2 regions of the Alicyclobacillus tolerans genome follow, and region 2 is predicted to be linked to the other one. Evidence: predicted binding sites of a transcription regulator. Region 2 holds the regulator's gene; the other holds the start of a gene.

Region 1 (3,396 bases), 870 kb from region 2:
CTGGCGTTCCTTTAGCAGGAGCTGTAATCAATACGCGGCGCGCTCCTTGTTCAATATGTTGTACCGCGCCTGCGTAGTGGCGAAAAGCGCCTGTAGCCTCAATGACTATATCTATCCCTAAATCTCCCCAAGGAAGGTCTTGAATCGATCTCGTTGAAAAAATCTGTGTTTTTTTGCCGGCTACTGTCCATCCATCTTCTTGAACTTGAAGCGGTTGCTTCCATGTTCCGTGTACAGAATCGTATTTTAGCAAATGGGCCAAATCTTCCGAATCAGCCGTGCCGTTGACAGCCACCACATGAAATGCTTCGGTTTCCATTGCGCGACGATACACCATTCGCCCAATTCTGCCGAAACCATTGATAGCAACCCGCAAAGTCATGGTTGAAACGCTCCTTTACGCATCAAATTGAGCCCTCAACCTTATTATATATCATATCTCGCTCCTTTTGTGACATATTAAATAGATGATCCATAAAAATTGTGACACGTTTATGTGTATTTTTTTATGGGTTCAATCGTCATCACACTGAATCGTTCGCCCATATCTCCTGGCCAAAGTAATCGCTTAGCTTCATTTCGCATCTGATAAGCACTGAATTCCGACAAATTTTTTTGCTGCATTTCAATAATTTCTAATAATCCGCCCTCTAGAAGAAATTCTGCCTGTGTCTGCATGCGACTGGCAAAACCCAATCTGCGTACCAAATGATTGACATAATCCCAATGAACATCTGCTGTCCAATCTCCCTGGAAAGATGAATCCTTGCTTATATCTACTAATTGATGCTGACGATAGCCGCGCAACGTACCTTCAGGATAAGCACCAGAAGCCCAATCCCTAGAAGTGATACCGTAGTCAAAAAGAAGACAGCGTCCTTGATGCGCCAAGTGACACATTTGCGCAAGCAATGTACACAATTCCGGGCAAAATTCCCCGTAAGCGCCTACCGGGATAGGGAGCCAACGTTCACAAAGTATAGCGAGCCAACCAGGCGCTTTTCGCCAGTCAATATCGACGGCTGGTTGTTCATTGGACAAATTCACATAAGCCCTGTACCATCCATCTGAACTTTTCTTGACTCTCTCAACTGGTAAAGCATCCAGTACTTCATTAGCCAATACCAATGTTGATCGATTTTTTAATACTTCAAAGGGAGTAGAAAATGAAATATAGACATTTCCCCTGCCTTGCAGAGGACGAAGGCGTTCTTCCTGGTGTTGGCGTAAACGTGGCGAAGGTTCAACGCATTGATAGTAAAGAGGAATGTGCTGCAGGCGCTCTGCCCAGTTGGATATGAGGTAATAAGCTAAATATCCCTCGCCGGGACCAAATTCAACTATTTGAAAATCTTTTAACTTTTCTTCAGTTACCCATTGTTCGCAAAAACGGAAAATCACTTCGGCAAACAACACGGAGTGGCTGGCGGTAAAAAAATCCGCCGCCACTCCACCAATTTTGGCATAATGACGATAATATCCGTTAGACCAGCCCAAAAGTTGATGACGCATCCAGGCCGCATAGGACACTTGACTCATTTACGCACAACCACTTCGTCAATCAATCCGTATGCTTTAGCTTCTTCAGCACTTAAAAAATTGTCCCTATCTGTATCTTTCTCAATAACAGACAGAGGTTGACCAGTCCGTTCGGCCAAAATTTGATTGAGACGCTGTCTTGTTTTAAGAATATGTTCTGCGTGAATTTTGATATCCGAAGCTTGACCACGGGCTCCGCCCAGCGGTTGGTGAATCATCACCTCAGAATTGGGCAGGGCGTATCGTTTGCCTTTTGCACCTGCTGCCAAAAGAACTGCACCCATACTGGCCGCCATCCCCACACACATAGTGGAGACGTCCGGTTTAATATGCTGCATGGTATCAAATATAGCTAGTCCAGCCGTCACAGAACCACCTGGGCTGTTAATGTACATATGAATGTCTTTTTCCGGATCGTCCGCCGCTAAAAAGAGCAGTTGAGCGACAATGGAATTAGCAACATCCGCATCAATGGGGCTCCCGAGCAATATAATACGGTCTTTTAGCAGCCGAGAATAAATATCGTAACTTCGCTCACCCCGACTGGTCTGTTCAATAACGTATGGAATTAGGCTCATGACTCGAACCTCCTTAGGTCCTCACTGAATTTTAGCTTCGACTTTTTTCTTGCTCGGCATTCAGTATGACAGGAAAATTGTTTTTCGTCAAGGTCAGTCAAAGTCAAAAAATCTTTAAACGATGACATGCCTATTAGCTATCCAAATCAATCCAATTTTTCAAAACGCTTTATTGATAGATCGTCCACAAAAAGAGCACATTACAAAAGGACAAAATTCAATTGTGTGGAGGGACGACTATGCAGCAGAATCTATCCATACCCAGCCGTTACTCGCGTATGGTGGCTGGAATCATTACTCTGGCCGCAGCATCTGGTGGACGCAAAAGAGGAATGATGAGTACTGTAGCAGCTTCGATTGGGGCAATGAAGGTTGCGGAAGGCGTGCTGGGCTGGTGCCCTTTGATGCACGTTGCCGATCGCTTGTTTCAAGAGCCGTCTCAGTCAGCCAATGCTCAAGCTACAACCTCCAGCCAAGCACAAAATACCGATAAAGGCAACCAACAACATCAAGAAACAAAACAAAATCGCGATCGCACTCAATATCAAAATGCTTCTCATTCTCGGGAAGACCATCAACATCAAGGAACATATAGTGAAACTTGGCTTTCCTAAACTGAATGAGGATTTTGAGGAACATTGACCTGAAAAATCTCCTCCAACCTGATGACCAAAAGTTGGAGGTTTTTTCACGTTCCACAATAGATTATGATTGCCAACTGATATCAAACAAAAGAGCGGGTTAGTTCGAGAGTCATTCGGTTAGACTCTTCGAATACCCGCTCAGTTTTCCAGGAAGGAAATCGTGGTACTGCCATTGCAAAGACAGCCTTAAAAGGTTGCGCCTTCTTCGCGAAATCGGACACCGTATTTACCACGCTTCGTTTGATAAACTTGAACTTCGCCGGGCCGCTTTGTACCACGAATGCGCTCATCGGCTTCTACCCACATCACTGCGCAATACGCTTCAAACTTTGAATCGTAAAGCCCAGCAAAATAGACCCAGTCCCTCACGGCCTCTCCCTCCTGCAGGTAGTATGACCGCCTTAGCGCTACTTTTCTCTGGCGATTCATGGATATGGTGGATATTCCAAACGGAATTCAGAAGAATCTGATTTCCAATTTTTCTTCTCTCTTCTTTATTCCGCGACTTTTTGTTAGAATAAAGACCACCCAATCTACATGCATACGTCGTTTGCCCAGCAATGGGATGAGTCTGAATCATACAATAAAAAAATGTCACAGCGACTTCTGTTGTAAGGAGTGATTGATATGATTCC
Region 2 (3,396 bases):
CGCACCAATCCTAGCAAAATATGTTCCGTCCCTACACCAGGATGGTGAAGACGGGTTGCCTCTTCTTGAGCAAGTGCCAATACTTTTTGAGCTCGTTCAGTAAATCGTGCATACATAGTTAACGCACCTCCGAATCATCAAGTCTCAAACGTTCGCGGATAAGCGCCGCGCGACGTACATCCCGTTCCCCGGGAGATAAATCTTCATGAAAATATTTTTGTAAAAAGGCTGGCTGGGTCATCACCATCAATTCCTTTAAAATGCCCGCCGACACACCTTTCAAAATACCGAGATCGATACCTAACCGAACGTCCGACAGACGTTCCAGCGTCTCTTTGGAATCCATTCTGCGCGCATAGGCGAGAATTCCAAAAGACCGACAAATACGATCTTCAAGAGCTTCCCGGTTTTGCTGAAGCAGCATTTTGCGAGCTGCACGCTCATGATCAATCAGTTGTTGTACAACACTTGACAAGTTTCCAATAATTTCTTCTTCCGTCTCGCCTAATGTAATTTGATTGGAAACTTGAAATAGATTGCCGTAGGACTCGGTTCCTTCGCCATAAATTCCTCTGACCGCGAGCCCGACATGCGAGACGGCATTTAACAATCGCTGAATATTCCCTGATAAAACCAACCCTGGCAAGTGCATCATGACCGAAGCCCGTATGCCTGTTCCTACATTGGTTGGACAAGCGGTTAAATAGCCAAATCGCTCATGAAACGCGTACATTACATTTTGTTCAAGCGCATCGTCTACGGAACTTGCTAATTGCCAGGCGTCTTGCAATCGGAATCCCGGCATAATTACCTGAATCCGCAGATGATCTTCCTCATTAATCATAATGGAGATGACTTCATCTTCACGTAGAACGACGGCTCCATGCTTGTACGACTCAGCTAAATCTGGACTGATGAGGTGTTTTTCTACAAATACTTGGCGATCAATGGCACTTAGATCCTTGCAGTTAATCCACTCAAAGTTACCCAGTTTTTGCATACTAGGATGCTGTACAGCAGTATGAATAGACTCCAACACCTGATGCGCATGAGAGTCTGTCTGGAGTATAGGAAAAGGCATCCCTTGCAAATTGCGTGCCACACGGATACGACTCGTTAAAATAATATCGTCTTCCGGACCGCCTTCTTTCATCCAGCGGCTGGTCGCTCTTTGCAAAAAATCACCGAGTGACATGCTGCTTCATCTCCTTGCTTCGCAGTCTTTTCAGCCTTTCATAAGAGCATTGACCGCGTTCATTCTCCCATCTGCGATTCGAGAGCGCGAATTTTGTCACGCAACTGCGCAGCTTGTTCAAACTGTTCTGCAGCTACTGCTTGTTGTAGTTCTCTGCGCAAAGTTTCCAGCGTCTTGCGCATTTTCACACGCTCTCCCGATTTATTGGGAACTTTTCCTGTATGCATGGTGTTACTTTGGATACGTCGGAGCAACGGCTCCAGACGCTGTTCAAAGTTGTCATAGCATTCCGGACAACCAAATCGTCCTACTTTGCTAAACTGGGCGTATGTCATACCGCAGTTTTGGCATTGCACTTGTGTGGAAACACTTGGTGAACTCACCCCTGTCGGTGACTCCATATTCAGCAGTCCACTGAGCAACTGATGAAAATCAAATGGATTTTGACCCCCTGTAAACTGGGTCAAAAAATCGCCACTCTCTTTTGCGCATTGTTCACAAAGATGTAGGGCACTTAATTTACCGTTGATAATTTGATTGACATGAACATTCGCTTGTCGTTCATGACATTTTTGACATAGCACGAATATCCCTCCTAAACGGAGTGAGACTGAGAGCATTAATCTGTTTGACGCTTTTCTTCCTCATTGCCGTTTTCCATCAAAAAAACCTGCAAGACAAATTTCAGCAATCTGGATCGAAGCCTGTCGCGTATGGGAAGATCGACAGCCAGAACTTCCCTTTTCACCATCATACGCAGCAAGTTTGCCTCTCTCTCCGTCATGACTTGTTCCCTTTCCAAGCGCTCAATCATATCTTCTGCTTCTCTTTGACTTATCTCGCTCGGCCAATCTTGTAAAACCTGCATAAGCGGATCGTCAAGAGATTCAATTTGGCGAATTCGAATATATCCTCCTCCACCTCGCTTGGATTCCACAATGTACCCTTTCTCAAGTGTAAATCGGGTACTGATGACATAATTGATTTGCGACGGAACACATTTAAAGAGATCGGCCAACTCGCTGCGTTGCAATTCAATAATGCCATTGCAACTTTGATTCATAATGGATTTCAAGTGACTTTCGATGATATCTGTAATATTTCTAGCCATGCAGACCTCCCTGCCCACTGTTGCAAGATGTTTGCTTAGCAACGGTTCATCAAACAATATCAGAAGGGAACAAGCCATTAAATAAGAAACGTGTATGCTGTTTGGTAAACGTGTAATGGGAATTCTTTTTGACTTTGACTTTCCTTGACTTTATTATATCACGTCGGGTTTGATATGCAAGGGTTGGTTAAAAAAGATATAATCCAATACCTTTTAGAATTCCCTATACCGTTTTTTGCTATACTGAATCGCATACATGTTTAGCTGTGGAAGGAATTGCAGATCATTGCAAGTTAATCATATTGGCAGTAAACTTTTCGATACATGCAAACTTTGTCGAAAAGAAAGTTCGAACATTGAACACTCCATGATTAGGTGTATTCAATGGATAAGGAAAGGTTGAATTCGTCGATGTCCTCCAGCAAACATACTGAAATTGCCCAAGCAGCCGTCAGGTTGTTTGAACAAAAGGGTTACAGAGCTACATCCGTTCAAGATATTGCCGATGCCGTAGGATTGCAAAAAGGCAGCTTATATCACTATATTCACAGCAAAGAAGACCTATTGATGCAGATTGCTCATCAGGCCATCAGCGAGTTCAACCGAACATTAGAAAAAATTAACCACGAAAATATTTCTCCTCAAAAAAAATTAGCAAAGATGATTGAAAATCACCTCACTATTTCCGCCGTCAACCGAGAAGCCATTACTGTACTCTTGCGAGACGCGTTTGCGCTAGAAGAAACTCAACACCGTACAATCATTGAATTAACCGATAAATATACTGATCTCGTTACGTCCATACTCCAAGAAGGGCAACAAAAAGGCGAGTTTTCTGTGAAACACCCTAAGATTTCTGCACTTGCCATACTGGGAGCCTGCAATTGGCTATATCGTTGGTATCAAACTGATGGTTCTCTTACGGTTCAACAAATTTCGCAGATTTTTGCTGATCTCTTTTTAAATGGACTGCTCAGCGACTAAATTCAAATATCGTGATATAAAAAAACTCCTACCGAGATACCCCATTACGGCAATCCTAAGATAGGAGGTTTTTTATTGTTTACATTTAGTGCTTACATCCAAGCAA

Evidence for each region. The regulator CtsR, encoded in region 2, represses protease genes until heat stress. The targets are predictions, from matches to a motif close to ATGGTCAATAAAGGTCAAACA.
Region 1: the regulator CtsR is predicted to act here: its motif matches at 2,207-2,227, upstream of clpP (ATP-dependent Clp endopeptidase proteolytic subunit ClpP).

What each region holds. Positions count from the first base shown of each region.
Region 1 is NZ_JBMGNK010000002.1:1,379,676-1,383,071, reverse strand. Features, by position in the region: gene gap (type I glyceraldehyde-3-phosphate dehydrogenase) at 1-382, opposite strand, end outside; gene ACOJUR_RS06810 (SAM-dependent methyltransferase) at 493-1,539, opposite strand; gene clpP (ATP-dependent Clp endopeptidase proteolytic subunit ClpP) at 1,536-2,117, opposite strand; gene ACOJUR_RS06800 (YgaP family membrane protein) at 2,357-2,731, shown strand; gene ACOJUR_RS06795 (hypothetical protein) at 2,948-3,130, opposite strand; gene ACOJUR_RS06790 (IDEAL domain-containing protein) at 3,389-3,396, shown strand, end outside.
Region 2 is NZ_JBMGNK010000002.1:509,343-512,738, reverse strand. Features, by position in the region: gene ACOJUR_RS02660 (ATP-dependent Clp protease ATP-binding subunit) at 1-116, opposite strand, end outside; gene ACOJUR_RS02655 (protein arginine kinase) at 119-1,195, opposite strand; gene ACOJUR_RS02650 (UvrB/UvrC motif-containing protein) at 1,255-1,779, opposite strand; gene ACOJUR_RS02645 (CtsR family transcriptional regulator) at 1,815-2,306, opposite strand; gene ACOJUR_RS02640 (TetR/AcrR family transcriptional regulator) at 2,706-3,290, shown strand.